3 regions of the Thermoflexus sp. genome follow, and region 2 is predicted to be linked to each of the others. Evidence: riboswitches for the same ligand, from Rfam matches in the RefSeq annotation. Region 2 holds a riboswitch; each other region holds the start of a gene.
The links. A riboswitch is a leader RNA that binds a small molecule or an ion and turns the genes downstream of it on or off. The one in region 2 is predicted to bind thiamine pyrophosphate.
Positions count from the first base shown of each region.

Region 1: another riboswitch for thiamine pyrophosphate. It lies ahead of cytX (putative hydroxymethylpyrimidine transporter CytX); the one in region 2 lies ahead of thiE (thiamine phosphate synthase).
Region 3: another riboswitch for thiamine pyrophosphate. It lies ahead of thiO (glycine oxidase ThiO); the one in region 2 lies ahead of thiE (thiamine phosphate synthase).

Region 1 covers NZ_DAOUCJ010000075.1:61,333-67,972, forward strand. Annotated here, with positions in the region: gene pyrB (aspartate carbamoyltransferase) at 1-752, opposite strand, end outside; gene VAE54_RS09010 (amidohydrolase family protein) at 893-1,963, opposite strand; gene VAE54_RS09015 (Xaa-Pro peptidase family protein) at 2,253-3,356, shown strand; TPP riboswitch at 3,545-3,675, shown strand; gene cytX (putative hydroxymethylpyrimidine transporter CytX) at 3,755-5,065, shown strand; gene paaD (1,2-phenylacetyl-CoA epoxidase subunit PaaD) at 5,160-5,654, opposite strand; gene paaC (1,2-phenylacetyl-CoA epoxidase subunit PaaC) at 5,651-6,445, opposite strand; gene paaB (1,2-phenylacetyl-CoA epoxidase subunit PaaB) at 6,417-6,640, opposite strand, start outside.
Region 2 covers NZ_DAOUCJ010000041.1:7,464-14,103, forward strand. Annotated here, with positions in the region: gene VAE54_RS04980 (DUF5666 domain-containing protein) at 23-1,123, opposite strand; gene VAE54_RS04985 (sigma-70 family RNA polymerase sigma factor) at 1,110-1,688, opposite strand; gene VAE54_RS04990 (DUF5666 domain-containing protein) at 1,847-2,176, opposite strand; gene VAE54_RS04995 (DUF5666 domain-containing protein) at 2,184-2,717, opposite strand; gene VAE54_RS05000 (DUF433 domain-containing protein) at 2,914-3,123, shown strand; TPP riboswitch at 3,162-3,292, shown strand; gene thiE (thiamine phosphate synthase) at 3,348-4,007, shown strand; gene thiD (bifunctional hydroxymethylpyrimidine kinase/phosphomethylpyrimidine kinase) at 4,077-4,901, shown strand; gene VAE54_RS05015 (MgtC/SapB family protein) at 5,026-6,270, opposite strand; gene VAE54_RS05020 (SDR family NAD(P)-dependent oxidoreductase) at 6,345-6,640, opposite strand, start outside.
Region 3 covers NZ_DAOUCJ010000033.1:6,516-13,155, reverse strand. Annotated here, with positions in the region: gene aroF (3-deoxy-7-phosphoheptulonate synthase) at 1-361, shown strand, start outside; gene VAE54_RS04315 (prephenate dehydrogenase) at 339-1,316, shown strand; gene VAE54_RS04310 (thiamine phosphate synthase) at 1,337-1,957, opposite strand; gene VAE54_RS04305 (thiazole synthase) at 1,954-2,724, opposite strand; gene thiS (sulfur carrier protein ThiS) at 2,837-3,046, opposite strand; gene thiO (glycine oxidase ThiO) at 3,094-4,221, opposite strand; TPP riboswitch at 4,343-4,440, opposite strand; gene VAE54_RS04290 (hypothetical protein) at 4,590-5,855, opposite strand; gene VAE54_RS04285 (methylmalonyl-CoA mutase family protein) at 6,064-6,640, opposite strand, start outside.

The DNA.
Region 1 (6,640 bases), on a different contig from region 2:
AGCTCCGGCGTGATCACATAATAGTTCTTCACCTGCTCATAGGCGTTGAGGTCGGTGAAACGCTCCTTCTGCACCCGGGTCACATAGAGCACATCCACGTCTTCGATCACATCGGCCACATCGTAGGTCTCATACACCGGGATCCCCTTCGCCCGGACCTCATTCATCAGGTCCAGCGGCAGCCGCAGGATCTCCGGCGACACGAAGGACAGCCGCACGTCATACATGGTGAGCAGCTTGGTCAGGGAGTGCACCGTGCGCCCGAAGCGGAGGTCCCCCACCATGGCGATGTGCAGGCCGTCGATGCGGCCCAGCTCCTCCTGGATGGTGAAGAGGTCGAGCAGGGCCTGGGTGGGATGCTCGCCGATGCCGTCGCCGGCGTTGATCACCGGGACCTCCGCCACATCGGCGGCGATCTTCGCTGCGCCCACCTCGGGGTGGCGCAGGACGATCACGTCGGAATACTGCTCCAGGGTTTTAATGGTGTCGGGGAGGGATTCCCCTTTCGCTACGGAGGAGAACTGGACGCCCTGGGTGATGGGGATGACCGCCCCGCCCAGGCGCTCCATCGCGGCGATGAAGGAGGAGCTGGTGCGGGTGCTGGGCTCGTAGAAGACACAGGCCATCACATAGCCCTTGAGGAGATCGCAGGCGCCCACGCGGCGGACCAGCTCCCGCATCTCCTCGGCGATGTCGAAGAGGTAGGCCAGGTTCTCCCGGTTGAACTGGGAGACAGAGAGGATATCCTGCATGTAGAAGCCGTTGTTCGGGTTCACCGGCTCCCGCGAAGCGACGCCATCGAACTGGAACAGGCGCGGTCGGCTCACCATCGTTCACCTCCTTGCGGATCGTTTTCGCGGCGGCATCATCGCCGCTGCAATAATGGATCGGGTCAACAGGATGGATCGGCGAACAGCACCCGCCCCGAGCCGGGGGGCGCGCGGACCTCTCCGTCCTCGAAGGCCACCCGTCCCTCCAGGAGGGTGCGGCGCACCCGGGCTCGCACTGTCATCCCCTCGAAGGGCGTCCATCCACATCGGGTGAAAAGGCCCTCCCGGGAGATCGTCCAGGGCCCGCCCCATTCGATCTCCACCCACGTCTCCGGTGGCTCCAGCAGGCCATAGACCCGCCGCGGGCCGGTAGCGGTGAGGCGGACGACCTCCTCCAGGGACAGGCGGCCTTCGACGACGGCGGTAAGCATCAATGGCAGCATCGTCTCCAGGCCCGGCACCCCGGGGGGAGGGTGGGGACTCTGCTTTTCCTCGATGGTATGCGGGGCGTGATCGGTCGCCACCGCATCGATCACCGGCAGGTTGGCCCAGAGGGCTTCCTGATCGGCCCGGGTGGCCAGCGGCGGTCGCATCAGACCGAACGGGCCGAGGCGGGGCAAATCGGCCTCCGTCAGGAACAGGTGGTGCGGCGTGACCTCACATGTGACCGGAAGGCCCCGCTCCTTCGCCCGGCGGATGAGGAGGATCTCCTCCCGCCGGCTGACATGACAGAAATGGACCGGCTGGCGGAACAGGGCGGCCAACCCCAATACCATCGCCACGGTCCGCCCCTCCGCGTGGACCGCGATGGGGCGGTGGCCGGGCCAGGCCTCGAAATGGCGCAGGATCGCGGCAAGGCTTTCCAGCCGAAGAGGGCCGTAAGTCGCATCCAGATAAAGCTTCAGCCCGGCAGCCTGGGGGGCTAAGGCCGCAGCGACCTCGGGGTTCTCCGGCGTGCCGCCGACAAAGAGGCCCACCTCGCAGCGCGCCCCCGCCCGAGCGCGCTGCACAGCTTCCTGGAAGGCCGCGGGATCCGTAAGGGGCGGGCGGGTGTTGGGCATGGCCAGCACCGTCACCACCCCGCCGGCCAGCGCCGCCGCCGTCCCGCTGGCGAAATCCTCTTTATGGGTCTCCCCTGGCTCCCGCAGGTGCACATGGATGTCCGCCGCTCCAGGCAGACGGATGGTGGTCATGCGGAGGGCCCTCCCGCATGGCGGCTATATAAAAAAAGCACCGGGAGCGAGATCGCCTTCCCGGTGCCTGAAAAGCACAACCGGCGCCCCACCGATGAGGGCATCGGCGGAGCGCCAGAGCTCGTGTATTGAAGGAAGAGTCGAACCGATTCCCGGCCCATGCCGGGGTTCTATGTTGCCACAAGCGGGAGAATTTGTCAAACTGATCAGGAGAGCTTTCCCAATTTCCCGGGCCTGAAAGGCGGTGGGGGTTGGAAAGGACCCGGAGACGGAAAGGCGGGAGGCGACGATGTCCCACCCACGCTGGCTGCGCTTGCGAGAGGAAATGAACCGGGAAGGGATCGAACTTCTGGCCCTGGTCCCCGGCGCCAATCTGTTCTACGTGACCGGCCTCTCTTTCCATCGGATGGAGCGCCCCATCGTGGCGCTGTTTCCCCTGGATGGCGATCCCGTATTGATCCTCCCGGCCTTCGAGATCGAGAAGGCCCGGCAGGCGCCGATCCCATGGCGCCTGTTCCCTTACACCGACGAGGAAGGGCCCGCACGGGCTTTCCAGGCGGCGGCGGCAGCCGTGGGCCAGCGCGGACGTCCCATCGCCGTGGAAACCCTGGGGATGCGCGTGCTGGAATGGTCCATGCTCGCCCACGTCTTTTCCTCCCCCGAACCGATCGCGGCGGAGCCGTTGCTGGCCCGGCTGCGGATGGTGAAAGATCCGGACGAAATCGCCGCGATTCGACGGGCCGTCGCAGTGGCGGAGGAAGCGCTGCGGATATGGCTGCCCCACGTTCAAAGGGGGATGACCGAACGGGAGGCGACCCGGCGGCTGATCCAGGCGTGCTTCGCGGCCGGGGCGGACGCTCTGGCCTTCGAGCCCATCGTGGTGGCCGGACCAAACACGGCCCTCCCCCACGCCATCCCGACGGACCGCCCTATCGGGACCGGGGAGCTCCTGCTGGTGGATTTCGGGGTGATCGTGGAAGGTTATGTCTCCGATCTCACGCGAACTTTTGCGGTGGACGAGCTGGACCCCGAGCTGCGGTGGATCTACGAGCGGGTTCAGGAGGCCAACGCCGCCGGCCGCGCCGCCGTGCGGCCCGGGATCCCGGCGGAGGCGGTGGACCGGGCGGCCCGCTCGGTGATTGAGGCGGCCGGCTATGGCGCCCACTTCACCCATCGCACAGGCCACGGGCTCGGGCTGGAGGTCCATGAGCCCCCGTATATTGTGGCGGGGAACACCGAGCTCCTTCAGCCCGGCATGACCTTCACCATCGAGCCCGGGATTTACCTGCCGGGGAAGGGCGGCGTCCGCATCGAGGACGATGTGGTGGTGACGGAATCCGGGGCGGAATCCCTCACCACGTTCCCCCGCGAACTGATGTGCCTGGGAGGATGAGATCTCCAGCAGAGCGCGGGGCTTTTCAATGTTCTGAGAGATCGGGGGGTGCAGGGGGCTTTTGCCCCCTGCCGGGAGGCTGCGGGGGGTGTCCCTCCACCTCCTGCCGGGATGGGTAAGATCTTCGAAAAGCCCTGGCAGAGCGCTGGAATTTGACAGCGTCGTCTTGCAACGCTAAAATCGCGTTTCGAAGCGACGTGGGGAGTCCGCGGGGAAGCGGGCTGAGAGGGTGCCTTGCCGGCCGGAGGCCGGCCCTGGCGCCGACCCATCGAACCTGATCCGGGTCATACCGGCGGAGGGACCGTCGCGACCGCTTCGATCTCCTCGCCCGCCCGTCGGCGGGCTTTTTTGTTCCCCCACGCCGCTTCATTTCCACACCCTCTTCAGGGAGGTTCACCATGGCGATCCTCAAAGCATGGGCTCGCGCGTTTCCACGGATCCAGGCGCCCCCCGAATGGGGCATCGAGCCGGTGCCGGTGGAAGCACGGCGCCTGGGGTTCCTCGATTACGCGGTCCTGTGGGGAGATCTCGGCGTGGGGCTGCTGGTGATGGCCGCCGGCGCCCTGCTGGTGCCCGGCCTGGGGCTTCCCCAGGCCCTGCTGGCCATCCTGATCGGGACGCTGCTGGGCAACCTGTTGCTGGCCGCCACGGGATACATCGGCAGCCGAACGGGCGCACCCACGATGGTGCTGCTTCGACCTTCCCTCGGGCGTCTGGGGTCGTTCCTCCCCACCGCCCTCAACGTGCTCCAGCTGATCGGCTGGGGCGCCTTCGAGATCATTATCATGGCTCAGGCGGCGGATTTCATCAGCGCCCGCTTCCTCGGGTTCTCCAGCTACCCCTTCTGGGCGATCCTCTTCGCCCTGTGGTGCACCCTGATGGCCATCGGAGGGCCTCTGGTGGTGGTGCGCCAGTGGCTGGAGAAATTTGCGGTCTGGGTGGTGTTGCTGACCACCATCTGGCTGACGATTTATATCGCCCTCACGTATGACCTGGGAGCTGTGTGGCGGCGACCGGGGACCGGGGAGATGCCCTTCTGGCTGGCCGTGGATCTGGTGGCCGCGATGCCGATCTCATGGATGCCTCTGGTGGCCGATTACAACCGGTTCGCCCGGCGGGCGGGGCCTGCCTTCTGGGGAACTTACATCGGCTATCTCATTGCGAACGTGTGGTTCTACGGGCTGGGCGCCCTGTTGCTCCTCACCGCCCAGACCGGTCAGCTGGTGGAAGCCATCGGGGCGCTGGCCATCGGCTGGATCGTGCTGCCCATCATCCTGGTGGATGAGACCGATAACGCCTTCGCCGACATCTATTCGGCAGCCGTATCCCTGCAGAACATCTGGCCGGGGGTCCGCCAAGCGCTCTTCGCCGGAGCGATCGGAGCGATCTGCCTCCTGCTGGCCCTCACGGTCCCCATCGCCCAGTATGAGAACTTCCTGCTCCTGATCGGCACAGCCTTCGTCCCGCTGTTCGGCGTGCTGGCGGCCGATTATTTCGTGGTGCGCCGCTCCTACACCGAGGCGGATCTGTATCGACCGGCCGCCATCCGGTGGGAGGGCCTCGCGGCCTGGGCCGCCGGGGTGGCCACTTACCAGGCTCTCACCCGCCTGGCCCCCTCGGTAGGGGCTACCTTCCCCACCTTCATCGTGTCCTTTGCGATCTACGGGATCATCCCCATAGCCCGAGGCCGGATCACCCGCGCCGCGTAAGCCCGGACAGAAGATCCGGAGGGGCGGGCGAGGCCGCCGGAGATGGCCTCGCCCGCCTGTTAGATCCTGGGGAAGAAAGGAAGCCCTTTCGGCCTCACAGGGGTTTGAACGCCTCGAAGGGCTGCTGGCACGTGTTGCAGTAGAACAGCGCCCGACAGGAAGTCGGGCCGAACAGGTTCTCCATCCGGGTATCGGTGGATCCACAGAAGGGACAGGGCAATTTCTCAAACGCCGTGAGCGTGATCTCCGCCGGGACCGGCCGGGGCGGCGCGATCCCCAGCTCGCGCAACGCCTGCCGCGCGCGCGCGCTCATCCGATCCGCAGTCCACGGCGGGCGATAGACCCGCTGCACCCGGACGCTGCGAGCCCCCAGGGCCCGGATGCACGCCACGATCTCCTGCTCCATGACGTGCAACGCCGGGCATCCCACGAAGGTGGGCGCGAAATCCACCTCCACCTCATCCCCCTTCACCCGGACCTCATAGATCAGCCCCAGGTCGACCACCGAGACCGTGGGGATCTCCGGGTCCTTCACCGCCTCCAGGGCTGCCAGGACCGCCTCGCGCGTCAGCGCCGCGCCCTCGCTCACCATGTCTCCCCCAACCCCGAACGGGCCACCCCCTGGAAGTCCGCGAGCAGCGCGGCCAGGTGCTCCGTATGCCGGCCGAGCCGCCCGCCGTAAACAGGCTCCGCCTCCGGGATCCTCAAAGAGGCCGCCTCCAGGATCGGCCGGACCTCCGCCTCCCAGCGGGCCCGGAGCTCGGCCTCCGGGGGCTGGATCCCGGCTTCCACCCGCAGGATTTCGCCGGGCGTCGGCTCGAAGAGCCCCAGGGCATGGGGCCATGCCTGCTCCAGGGCCGCCTGCATCCGGCGATGGCTCTCCTCCGTCGCATCCCCCAGTCGCAGCACCCATGCCCGGCTGTGCATCAGATGATACGTCTCTTCCCGCCGCACCTTGGCCGCCGCCGCCGCCAGCGGCGTCCAGGCGCTGGCCATCAGGGCCTCCAGCCGGACCTTCTCCGCAAAATCGAAAAGGAACTGTCGGATAATGGTGAAGGCCCAATCCCCTTTAGGGAGCTCCACCAGCGTCGCGTTGCGGAACTCCGGGGGATCCCGGAAGTAGGCCATGCGGTCCGGATCCGGCCACCCCAGCTCCTGAAGCAGGGAATACCAGAGGACCGCATGCCCAATCTCATCCTGGGCGATGCTGGCCATGGCGATGTCCGCCTCCAGGATCGGCGCGTGGCCCACCCACTCGGAATCCCGATGGCCCAGCAGGACCTCATCGTCGGCCATCGCCAGAAGCAACTGGCCCACCGCCTCCCGGAGGGGATCCGGGAGGGCAACGGTCTCATTCGGCTTCGGGAAGGGACTGGCCATGGCGCTCCATCCACCTCCGCACCCGCTCCGCCACCCGGAAGCCCCGGGGCTCCCGATACTCCTTCTCCAGGGCGGAGGCGAAGAGCTCCTCCGCCTCCTCGGCCCGGGAGGCATAAATCGCCTCCGCGGGGACCACCCACAGGCTGACGCAGCGGCCCCGACGGGCGAACTGTTCCTTGGCCAAGATGAGGGCCA
Region 2 (6,640 bases):
CGCGGAGGGATCTTCATCGGGTTCAATCCTCCCGCTTAATCCGCACGGCGATCAGGGTGCCATCCGATTGACGTCGTGCCCGGACCTCCACACGATCGCCCACGTGAGGATCCTCCCGGATCTCTGTATCCCCAGTCACCTGCACAGCGCGTCCATCGATGATCCAGGTGGATCCGGAGATCGCCTGGAGCACTCCCTTCCACTCGATAGTTTCCCCTTCTTCCCCTGGAGTCCGGGTTGGCTCAGGTGTCTGGGTTGGCTCGGGCGTCTTGGTTAGAGCGGGCGTGGGAGCCACCGTCGCCGGCGGCAAGGGCGGGGCGGTCGGAACTGGCGTTGCCGTCGGCAAAGGTGTGGGCGTCGGCCGGGGGATCCGCGTTGGAACCGGTGTAGAGGTGGCCTCCATCCAGGCCTCCGCAGGCGTCCCGGTCGGCTCGGGCGTCGGCGTGGGAGTCTCGGAGATCCTCTGGATGCGCATGGCGATCAGCTGTCCTTCCGGCCCCAGGAAGGCCGTCACCTTCACCCTCTGATCCACAGTTACAGGCCCCAGCATTTCTGTTTCAGGGAAGATCTCCACCGGCACACCTCCGATACGCCAGGTGGTCCCTTCGATGGCTTCGATCCGACCCTCCCAGGTCACCGTTCCAATGCCCCGCTGTTGAGTGAGCATCCGGTATTCCTCCCAGCGGCGAGCCGCCAGCGTCTCCTCCACCAGACGCCGCTCTACCGGATCCAGGGTCAGGGCGAGCCAGACCTGCTCTTCCATACGCTTGATCCCATAGAGGGGATCTCCCGGCAGGCTGCCCTGGGCCATGGCATGGAGGACGCCAATGATGAGGAGTGCGACCGCGATCGCAGCCCCCGCTGGCGCATATCGTCCCCATCCGAACAGAACCGCGGCCCATGGGCGGCGGGAGGACCGCAGGGCTTCCGCGCGCTGGAGGAAAGCAGTCCGGGAGGCCAGCTCCGCCCGCAAGGACGGCGCGGGGGGACGCACGGCCTCGATCATCCGGGCGATGCGCAAAACCGGGGCCACTTCCGGATATCGAGCCGTTACTTCCTCCAGCGTGGCCCCTTCCCGCAGCCTCTCCAACGCTTCTTCCAGAACGTCCTCACGCTTCGCCATAGTCATTTCGGAGATCCTTTAATCGTTTCGCGAGGGCCGTCAGGGCCCGATGCTGAAGCAATTTCACAGCTCCCACGCTTTTCCCCAGCTCCTGGGCGATCCGGGCCAGCGGGAGATCCATCCAGAAACGCATCAGGATCACCGCCCGCTGGTCCGGGGTCAGATGCTTCAGGGCCTCCCGGACTTGTTCCCGCACCACCACATCCTTCCCTTCTTCCGCAGCCCTTGAGCGGCCCCAATCCTCCTCCAGCGGGACCTGGGGATGCCGGTAATGGGCGCGGTGATGTTCGGCCACCAGATGATCCGCGGTCCGGAACAGCCAGGCCGCCAGATGGCGATCCGGCCCCCGTCCCCGATGGAAGGCTTCGAGGAGGCGCAGGAAGACCTCCGCGGTCACGTCCTCTGCAACCGCCTGCTCCCCTACCCGGCCGAGCACGTAGAAATACAGCATCTGGTAATACCGCTCGTGCAGCTCGGACAGGGCCTCCGGGTCCAGGGACCGTGCACGGGCCAGCAGGGCCTGTTCGTCTATCACCGTTCCAGATCGCTCAAGGAAAGTTTCCACCGTCGATAGATCCCATCGTATCCGCTCGGGCGGGAAGATGCCACTCCCACAGGCCCTCATTGTGGGCACCGCCTCGTTCAAGCCTCACGGGAAAGGGGGTTGGGCAGGATATCCTGGCGGCCCGCCCAACCCCATGCCTCCCTGATTCTCCCGAATTATCAGTCGGAATCATCCTTTTCGGGACGATCCTTGTGGTGATCCTCATCCTTCTTCCCACCATCATCCTTCTTCTCATCATCCCCTTTCTTCCCATCATTGTCACCTTTCTTGCCTTCCTCTCGCGTTCCAGAATCCTTCCCGGACCGATCTTCAAGTTGAATTCGAAGGGCACGGATGGAGCCATCGCTCTGAAGAACCCCCTTCACCTCAACCCAGGCGCCGAGGGTGATAGGGTCATCGATCCGGGTATTCCCATCGACCCGGACCGTCCGACCAGCGATGCGATAGCCATCGGGAAGGATCTCCTCCACGGCACCTTTGAACTCCACCTCCTCCTTAGTCTTCAACATGGATCCGGAACGCCAGGATCGTTCCGTCCGGTTGCAGAACGCCCTTCACCTCCACAAAAGTCCCCACGGCGATCGGACCCTCAACACGCGTGGTCGCGGTCACCATCACCGTCCGCCCCCCAATCCGATAACCGTTGGGCAAAACCTCCTCCACCACCCCCTTGAACTCCATTTGAAGGATAGGAGTGGGCAGGGGAGAGACCATTGTCCCTCCCGCCGTTCCGGCCACCGATCCGCCCGAGGATTGAACCCGGATCATCGTGGCATTCCAAGCCCCATCTGCTGGGGCCCCTTCCACCTCCACTCGGGCTCCTACCTGAAGGTCCCCCAGGATCTGCGTCTGGCCGGTCCAGCGAACCAGCCGGCCGGAGACCTGAAGGCCATCCGGGAGGATCGCCTCCACTGTTCCCTCCCAGCGCGTTGCGGTTCCTTCCCTGGATGCCGGAGGGGTCGTGCAGGCCGTTAGCATCAACCCGATCCACGCCAGCAGGAAGATTCCGAAACCGATGCCCTTTTTCATGGGACCACCCCCGTCTTTAGGATGCTGAACCCGGGTTCGCTCATCATGTCATGTCGGAGATCACCCGGAAAAGGTTACGGGGGTGGGATTCGAGATTTTCTATGGGGAAGGCCAGGGCCACGTCTCAGCCATCGGTTCGGCACGGGGAAGGGTAGGGTTGTATAGTAGAAAAGTCCACCAGGAGAGGATTCGGAAGATGGCGCGCGTTGACTGGCGAGAGCGAGTGGTCATCAATCCCGAGATCCACCATGGAGAACCATGTATCCGTGGCACGCGGATTCCGGTGAAGGTGATTGTGAGCAGCCTGGCGGAAGGGATGTCCTTTGAAGACATCCTTCGGGAGTATCCCCCGTTGAGCGCGGAGGATCTCTGGGCCGCCCTGGCCTATAGCCAGCGTCGAATTTGACAGGCCCCTTTTTTCACATTACAGTAACCGCGGAATTTCGGGGCGACGTGGGGAGTCCGCGGGGAAGCGGGCTGAGAGGGCGCCCTGCCGGCCGGAGGCCGGCCCTGGTGCCGACCCATGGAACCTGATCCGGGTCATGCCGGCGGAGGGACGGTCGCCACCCGTTTGCCCCTCGCGTCTCTCCATCTCTCCCCACGAAGATCGCCTCTGAAGGAGCTCATGGGATGGCGCTGGACCTGCGCGTTTACCTCGTTCTGGACCCGGCGCTCACCTCCGGGCGATCGCCGCTGGAGATCGCGGAATCGGCCCTTAAGGGGGGGATCACCGCCATGCAGTTGCGCTGGAAATCCGGGCCGTTGCGGGAGATGCTCCGGCTGGGGGAAGCCCTGCGGGCGCTCTGCCGGCGATATGGTGTTCCTTTCCTCATCAACGATCGCGTCGACGTCGCCATGGCGATCCATGCGGACGGGGTCCACCTGGGCCAGGAGGATCTCCCTCCTGAGGTGGCGCGGCGCCTTCTGGGCCCTCAGGCCCTCATCGGGGTCTCCGCCCGCACCCCGGCGCAGGCTCAAGCGGCGGAGGCCGCCGGCGCCGATTATCTGGGATCGGGCTCCATCTTCCCCACAGCTTCCAAGGCCAACCCGATTCTCATCGGACTGGAGGGGCTGGCCGCCGTCGTCCGCTCCACGCGGCTTCCGGTGGTAGCCATCGGCGGAGTGACTCCGGAGAACGCCGCCGTGTGCATCCGTATGGGAGCCGCCGGGGTCGCGGTGATCTCCGCCATCACCCAGGCGCCCGATCCGGAGGCCGCCGCGCGCGCCCTGCGACGGGCGGTGGATGCAGCGCTGGCCGAGCGGGAGAAGCGCTCCCCCTCCGGCGCTTAACGGATGGAGGCGGGATCAGGGCCTCCAGCCCTCGCGGAGTTCTGCAATCCTCAGACCAGGAGGATGGCGATGACCACTTTGCCTCGTGCCCTAACGATCGCCGGATCGGATTCGGGCGGGGGGGCGGGCATCCAGGCGGATCTGAAGACCTTTGGCGCGCTGGGCGTTTACGGCATGAGCGTGCTCACGGCCCTCACCGCCCAGAACACCCGGGGAGTCCAGGCGGTTTTCGAACTCCCCCCTGAGTTCGTGGCGGCCCAGATCGACTCGGTGCTGGGCGACATCGGCGCCGACGCGGTGAAAACGGGGATGCTGGCGAATGCCGCCATCATCGAGGTGGTCGCCGGGAAAATGCGGGAATACCGCGTGGAGCGTCTGGTCGTCGATCCGGTCATGCGGGCCAAGAGTGGGGATCCCCTCCTTCGCCCGGAGGCCCAGGACGCACTGATCCGTCACCTCTTCCCCCTGGCGATGGTGGTCACCCCGAACCTCCACGAGGCGCGGGCGCTGGTGGGGCGGGAGCTGCGGAGCCGGGCGGATATGCGAGAGGCAGCACGGATCATCCACGAGATGGGGCCGCGCTGGGTGGTGGTGAAAGGCGGCCACCTGGAAGGGGATGATCACAGCGTGGACATTGTGTTCGATGGCCGGGATTTCTATGAGCTGGACGCCCCACGGGTGGACACGGTGAACACCCATGGGACGGGGTGCACGTTCGCCTCGGCCATCGCGGCGGGGCTGGCCAGGGGTCTCCCACCCCTGGAGGCCATCCGTCAGGCGAAAGACTATCTGACCGCGATCCTCCAGGCCTCCCGGGCCTTTAAACTCGGCCGGGGCGCGTATGGGCCGATGGATCACTTCGCTTTGCTGAAAGCCCGGGCTTATCCCGGATAGAAGGCGAGCAGGACATCCGCCGCCGGGCGCCCATTTCGGAAGATGGGATGGCCCCTTCCCCTTCTGGGGCCGTGGGGAACCCCTTCAATGCCCTGCGGCCCCAGCCGCCCCTGATCGTTCGGTTTCACCGCCACCCTTCGACGGCCAGGCCGAGGATCCCCACCAGGACGGTGAGGACGGAAGCCCATCCCAGGCGGCGCAACCAGGGGCCCCGCAACCCGCCCAGCCGGGCCATCGGCACGTGGAAGAGCAAGCTGGCCATGGAGGCCAGCACCACACCAAGCCCTGCCGCCTCCATCGAAATCTGCCCCTGCGCCGCCAGGGTCGCCGCCGCCGCCGCTGTCGAGGCGCTGCTCACCAGCCCGCCCAGGAACGTCGCCACCATAAATCCTCCTGGTCCCAGGAAGCGATCCGCCAGCACCACGGCCGCCCGGATCACCAGATAAAACGTCCCGAAGAGCAGGCTATGGCGCAGCGAGAAGGGGAAAGCCAAGCGGATCGCCGGCGCAGCCGAAGATGCGTTCTGCCGGAGGATCCGAAGGACCATCAGCCCGGTGAGGCCGGCCATCAGCCCCACCGCCAGCCAGCCGTGGAGCAGCGCGGCCGGCGCGAAGATCCCCAGGATCAGGCCGTTGCGGGCCATCATGGCGATGTTAGCCAGCAGCATCCCCTCCAGGGCCAGATCCATGGCTTTCTCCTCCTGTCCCCGACATCGCCGGGCCAGCTCCGAAACCGTCGCCGTGCTGTTCACCAGCCCGCCGAGGATCCCGGTGAAATGGATCCCCCGGGCGCCGTAAAGCCGCAGCAGCGCATAGTTCACCAGGCCGATCGCCGAGAGGATCACCACCACCAGCCACGCCGCCCGGAGGTTGACCAGGCCCATGGGATCCACGGTGGGGGACAGGCCCTCCGGCAGGAGGGGATAGATCACCAGCGTCAGCACCCCGAACAGCACAATGGAGCGCAGCTCCTCCAGGGAAAGCCCCACGGTAAAGCGGACCAGCTCCGCCTTCCAGGCCAGGAGCATCGTCACCAGCACGGCGGTAGCCGCCGCCACCAGGAAATACCCCTGCGCAACCACAATGCCCAGGAGCAGCGTCACCAGCAGGGCCACCGAAGTCGTCATCTCCAGGGAGCGGTCCACCAGCATGCTGCGGATATTGAGGATGCTCACCAGGGCGATCGCCGCAGCCAGGACCAGGAAGGCGGCGACGGGGTGGATCAGCCAGGCCAGGCACCCCGCCAGCGCCGCCAGGGCGAAGGTGCGCAACCCCACATCCTTATGCGCCCACTCCCGCTCCAGCCCGATCAGCAACCCGATCCCCAGCGAGATCCCGATCGGTTCAATGTATCCCCGAAGATCGCCCATCGTCGTATCTCGAACGAGGTGGGACAACCACAAGCAGTTGTCCTCCTGCACCGAAGGGGACGCGAGACAAAACGCTATGTGAGATGGGCCCCGCCCGTCACATCCAGAACCGCGCCGGTGATGAAATCGGCCTCAGGCAGACACAACAACAGCACGGCGTTGGCCACATCCTGAGGTTCCTCAATTCGCCCCAGCGGGGTTTTGCTCACATACTCCGCGCGCACGGCCTCTGGATCCATCCCCCGCAGCTGCCCCTCCCACACGATCTCGCGCTCCTGCATCGATGTGCGGACAAATCCGGGGCAGATCAGATTGACTTTGATATTATACTTGCCCACTTCCACCGCCAAACTCAGGCCGAAGCCGATCA
Region 3 (6,640 bases), on a different contig from region 2:
GCTGGCAGCGGAATACGTGATGGCCTATGGGAATTTCAACGTGATCCTGTGCGAGCGGGGGATCCGCACCTTTGAGCGGATGACCCGAAACACTCTGGACATCAACGCCGTGCCGGTCGTGAAGCAGCTCAGCCATCTGCCGGTGCTGGTGGATCCCAGCCACGGCACAGGGGAGGCGGCGTATGTGATCCCCATCGCCCGCGCGGCCATTGCCGCAGGGGCGGATGGCTTGTTGACGGAAGTTCACATCCGCCCGGAGGAGGCCTGGTCGGATGGCCGTCAATCCCTGACCCCCGAGGCCTTCGCCCGCCTGGTCCGGGAGGCGCGAGCCGTGGCCCTTGCCCTACGGGCATTGCCGTAACGCATGCCATGTTCGGGGGGCGCGCAGCGGACCTCCTCCCGAGGGCATTCGGGGTTGGGATTTCCCGGACGCGCGGGCAGGCGCTCGTCCACTCTCTTTTCGGGTTGTGACGATGGAGAACTTTCGCTGGGGTGTCATCGGTCTGGGCCTGATCGGCGGTTCCATCGCCCGGCGGCTGGCGCAACAGGGCATCCCGGTTCTGGGAGCGGATCGCGATCCGGCTACACGGACAGAGGCCCAGGCTTCCGGGGTTTTCGAGGCCTTGCTGGATCCCCCTGCGCTGGTCGCTGCGGCGGATGGGGTGATCCTGGCCACGCCGGTGGGCACCATTGAGGAGCTCCTGGAGGCCCTCCCCTGGCGACCCGGCCAGCTGATCCTGGATACGGGGAGCACCAAGCGGCGGATTGTGGCGGCGATGGCCCGGTTGCCGGAAGGGGTGAGGGCAGTAGGGGGGCACCCCATGGCAGGCAGGGAGCGCTCGGGCTTCCTGGCCTCCGATCCGGAGCTCTTCCTCGGGAAACCGTTCATTCTGGTGCCGACCTCCCGAACGACACCGGAGGCGGCGGTGCAGGCTGAGGAGCTGGTCACCCTTCTGGGAGCGCGCCCCATCTGGATGGAGGCGGAGATCCACGATCGGCGGGTGGCCTGGGTGAGCCATCTCCCCTACGTGACCGCCATGGCGCTGATGGCTGCCGTCGAGGCCGCGGGGGATCCGGCCATGTGGGAGATCGCGGCTTCCGGATTCCGGGATGCCACCCGGGTGGCGGCCAGCGATCCGCGGATGATGGGCGAGGTGGTGCGAAGCAACGCCGATGAGCTCGGCGCCGCTCTGGAGGCCCTCTGCCAGATCCTCATCCGCTGGCGGGAGGATTTACGCGCATCCCCACCGGTGTTGCCTCTGGAATGGGAGCACCTCTCGGCCCGGCGTCGGGCGCTCCGCTTCCCCGGTCCGTGAACCTCGCGTTTTCGATCGATTCAACCCCCCCAGGCAGAAAGATAGGCGCGAACGATCGCTCCCGGATCTTCCGCAGTCATCACGGAGCCCAGGACCGCGATTCCCGCCGCGCCGGCTTCCCGGCATGCGCGGGCGTTCTCCGGGGTAATTCCCCCCAGGGCCACCACCGGGATGGATACCGCTCGGGCGACCATGCGGAGAGTCTCCACCCCCAGCGCCGGTCCATAGCCCGGCTTGCTGACGGAAGGGAAGATGGGGCTCAGGGTGATATAGTCCGCCCCTTCCTCCACCGCGCGTAGGGCCTCTTCCAGGTTGTGGGTGGAAACCCCTACCCAGCGCCCCGGGCCGACGATGCGTCGGGCTTCGGCGACCGAAAGGCCTTGAGGCAAATGCACCCCATCGGCCTCACAGGCTGCGGCAACCGATGCCCAGGTGTTGACCACCACAACCCCTCCCACGCGTCGGGCCAGCCGGATGATCGCCCGAACCAGGGAAGCCAGTTCATCTTCGGGGAGGTCCTTTTCCCGCACCATCACCCAGCGCCCGCCAGCTGTGAGGATCGCCTCGATCACAGCAAGCAGCGGCCGGCGGGCCAGGCGACGGTCGGTGATCACCAGCAGCGGCGGCTGGGGGAGGTTCATACCTCGATGCGATCCTCCATCGGGCTGGAGGGCACGGCATACAAGCGGCGGGGGATGCGGCCAGCTTCATAGGCCAGCCGTCCGGCCTCCACCGCCAGGCGCATCGCCCGGGCCATCTTCACCGGATCCCGCGCCTGGGCCACTGCGGTGTTCAGCAGCACCCCATCGCATCCCAGCTCCATCGCGATCGCCACATCCGATGCAGTCCCCACCCCGGCGTCCACGATCACCGGCACCGTGCACATCTGGCGGATCAGCCGGATGTTATACGGGTTCAGGATCCCCATCCCGGATCCGATGGGCGCCCCCAGCGGCATCACCGCCGCGCAACCGATATCCTCCAGCTTCCGGCACAGGATGGGATCATCGGTGCAGTAGGGGAGGACCACGAAGCCATCCTTCACCAGCTGGCGCGCGGCCTCCAGCAGCTGCTCGGCATCGGGGTAGAGGGTCTCCTCATCGCCGATCACTTCCAGCTTGATCCAGTTCGTGCCCAGGGCTTCGCGGGCCAGGTGGGCGGTGAGCACCGCATCTCGGGCGGTGTAGCATCCGGCAGTGTTCGGCAGGATGAAATAGCGATCCCGCAGCAGGTCGTAGAGGTTCTCCCCATCAGCCCCGAAGCGGACCCGGCGGATGGCCACGGTCACGATTTCGGTTCCGCTGGCCTCCAGGGCATCCAGCATCACCTGGAGGTTGGGATATCGAGCTGTTCCGAGGATCAGACGCGAGCGGAACGCCCGTCCGGCGATCACCAGTCCTTCGTTCATCATAGGCCTCCTGAAGATCTTACAGAAAACTGCGCCGTGAATCCGGGAGGAAAGAGTGGACCCCTTTCTCCTGATGGGGAACCGCGCACGGCCTTCCCACCTCCGTGCCGGTTCATCCCCCTGCGACCGCGTGGACAATCTCCACCCGATCCCCGGGCTGGAGCCGGACGTTCCCCCATTCCGGTCGGGGGATCACGGTGGCGTTGATCGCCACCGCAATGCCCGGGCGATCGGGATCCAGGCCCAGGGCGGCCAGGAGCTCCCGAACCGTATGCGGCCGATACGGATGGGGCTGTCCATTGACGATCAGGATGGCCTCCATCGGGTTTCCCTCCTTCACTCCAGGGAGACAGGCCCAGGGGCCTGCCCCTACCGGTGGCAGAATCGCGCGAGGGTGAACGGTTTCGCGACCTCGGGGAGGTCGCCATGGACGATCAGGTGATGAATGGCGTGAGCGGTGATCGGGGCCAGCAGGATGCCGTTGCGGTAGTGGCCGGTCGCCAGGATCAGCCCCTCCACCGCCGTCGGCCCCAGGATCGGTGCATCATCCCGGCTTCCCGGCCGGAAGCCCACCCACATCTCCACGATGGGCAGCTCATCAATCCCGGGCAGGATCTCCCAGGCCCCTCGCAGCAGCCGGAAGATCCCTCCGGCGGTCAGGTGGGCATCGAACCCTTTTTCCTCCACCGTCGCCCCAATCAACAACCGACCATCCCGACGGGGAACCAGGTAGGCATCCGGCCCCCACACCACGTGTTGCAGCAGGGGCGCCTCGGGAGGCATCTGCACCGCCAGCATCTGACCCTTCACAGGCCGGACAGGCGGGCGGGCCTCGGGGGGGAGCCCGGGGATCTGGGCGGACCAGGCCCCGGCGGCCAGGATCACCGTGTGGGCCTCCAGGAATCCGCGGGCGAGGCGGACCCCGAGGACGCGGTTCTCATCGATCACGATCCCGGTCACCTCCGTGTGTTCCCGCAGATGTCCGCCGGCCTTTCGGAAGGCTTCGATCAGCGCCCGGGCCACCTTCCGGTTATCCACCTGATGATCCTGCGGGCTGTAGATGGCGGCCACCACGTGCCGGGAGAGATGCGGCTCCATCCGTCGGGCCTCGTAGCCGGAAAGCCACTCAGTGGGGAGGTTCTGGCTGCGCTGGAATTCATAGAGGAACCTCAAGCGTTCCGCGTCGTCCCGATCGAGGGCGACCACCAGCGTGCCTTCGTCCCGGTAGTCCACGGGGATCCCGGAGACGGCCTCCAGCTCCCGGGCGAAGTCGGCCCACATATCGCGGCTAGCCCGCAACAGCGGCAGGAGCCTCTCCTCACCGGGCTCTGCCTCCGCGTGAGGGGCCAGCATCCCGGCGGCCGCCCAGGTCGCGCCCAGCCCGGCGCCGCCCCGTTCCAGGATCGTCACCGGGTATCCAGAGCGGGCCAGGAACCAGCCGATGGAGAGCCCGCAGATCCCGCCGCCGATGATCACGATTTCATTGGCGTTCGTCATGAGGGCGCTCTACTTCCCGGAGAAATCTGGCTGTGCGAATCCAGTTTCCGTATGAGATGAGGCGGAGCCAGGAGGAGAGGGCGGGATCACAGGGAGGTGGTGCGAGATCGCCGCGGCGCGCCCGTCTTCCCTCCGCCGGCATGATCCGGATCAGGTTCCAGGGGTCGACGGCGGATATGGCCGTCCTCTCAGCCCGGCTCGCCCGGACTCCCCCAACGGACCCGCGCCATGTAACTCTTACTTTGTTTTAAGTCAGAGGAGGCATCCTGTCAATTTACCGACATGAGAGGAGGATCGGGAGGTAGAGGTCAGGCGGCTGGTTTTCTCTGCCCCCGTGGCCTGGAGCGTCGCGGGGAGGGCCAGACGGTTTATGGTTCCCCCAGCGCCCGGCGGAGGCCGGCCAGGTCGGTGATGAAGGCGATCCGGAACAGAAAGGCCCGTAACGATGGGCTCTGCTCCCACAGGCGACGCACGCGCGGGCCGATGGGATCCTCCACGCCTGCCGCACCTTCCTCCGCCGCATAGGCGCCATAGAAAGCGAAGTAGGCCTGGTTCAGCTTGCGGATCACGTAGCCGTGTTCCAGGAAGACCCGGCGTCGGGCCTCCATATACTGCTCCGCCCGGCGGATCTCCCCCCGCGCCAGCAGTCGCTCCACCACCGTTCGGGTTTTCGCCAGCTCCCGTCCGAAATGGAAGGCCGGCTGTTCCTCTGGAGCATGGGGCGAGTCTGCAGGGGAGGGGGGTGAGGGGAGATCCTCGGGGTAGAAGCGGGCCAGCCACGCCCGTCCCAGGGCCTTCCCCACCAGATCCGCGGCGGTCTCGTTAATGGTGCGAGCTTCCGGGCGCTCGTAGAACCATCCCAGAGGCCACAGGAAGAGCCAGTGATGGGTCCACTCATGGGCAATGGTTTCGGTGAGGTAGGGGAGGGAAGGGATTTCCAGAATCATTGCCGGGTAGAGAGCCAGGCCGCCCAGGGGAACGACCAGGGAGGACACGTTGAAGGCCCCATCGACGTGTCGTTCGATCCGCTCCATCTCATCGGCGGTGAGATCGGCCTGCAAGGGGAGGGCGGCCCGCTGGACGATCCGATCCCGGGGCGATACCACCAGCAGGTTGGGCATGGCCGTCAGGCGGAGGTTGACCGGGGGGATCGGATAGCCCAGGAGAGTCAATCCCTCCCCGCGGAGGAGAACAGCGAGCTGCTCCGCGAGGATGCCCTCCACCAGGGGACGCAACGCTTCCTGCTTCCGATGTTCCGTCTCCCAGCGACGCCGGAGATCCTCCAGGATGGCGGGATCGGTGGGCTCGGAGCCGGCCATCCGGTGTTCCAGATCGGCCGCCGCTTGCTGCGCGGCCTCCAGATGGCGCAAAAAGCCTCGAAGCGTCCGACCTTGGGTCGCCTCATCCAGAAAGGCCTGCGGGGTGGCGGTGTCGAGGATCAGCTTCTCCCACCAGACTGAGAGGAGCCAGGTGGCGAAGTGGAAGCCTCGCCCGGCCACATGCAGGCTCAGGCGATCTTCGAAGGAAAGAAAAGGCTGCGAGGCGGACAGGCTGATGGCGAGCAGGCTGATGAGGATTCCGTTCCGTCCTCGCCGCAGGTGCGGATCGATCTTTCGGAAGGTCTCCGGACCCATCGATGGATTCGACGGGATTGGGGAAGTTGGAGCGGAAGGCGACGGGCTCTCATCTCCTATGCCCTAACGGAAGAGGGTGTCTCCAAACCCAACAGGACGTTGCAGGGGAGCGCCGCGCCGCATGGGGAGCCTGTCCCTCTTCAGAGATCTGGGGGGGCGGATGGGCGCGCCCACCCGCCCCGGAAGGAGGGGGGGCGTAGCCCCTCGCTCAGATAATCAGCGGCTCCTGCCAGGTTCCCCATACCGCCTTGAGCGCCCGGGTGATCTCCCCCAGGGTCGCATAGGCCTTCACGGCGTCCAGGATATAGGGCATGAGATTCCCGTTCTCCCGGCGAGCGGCCTCCTGAAGGGCGGCCAGGGCCTGCCCCACGCGCTCGTTATCGCGCTCCATCCGGAGCTTCTGCAGGCGCGCCCGCTGCCGGCGCTCCCCCTCGGGGTCCATCTGAAGGATCGGTGGCTTCACCTCCTCTTCCTCCACAAACTCATTGACCCCAACGATGATCCGGCGCTTCTCATCGATCTCCTTCTGGTAGCGATAGGCGGCCTCGGCGATCTCCCGCTGGAAGAAGCCCGCTTCGATGGCGGGGATCACCCCGCCCAGCTCCTCGATCTTGCGGAAGTATTCGTAGGCCTGCTGCTCCAGGCGGTTGGTCAAATATTCCACGTAGTAGCTGCCCCCCAGGGGGTCGACGGTGTTCGTCACTCCGCTCTCGTAGGCGATGACCTGTTGGGTGCGCAAGGCCAGCTTAGCGGCGAACTCGCTGGGGAGGGCGATGGCCTCGTCG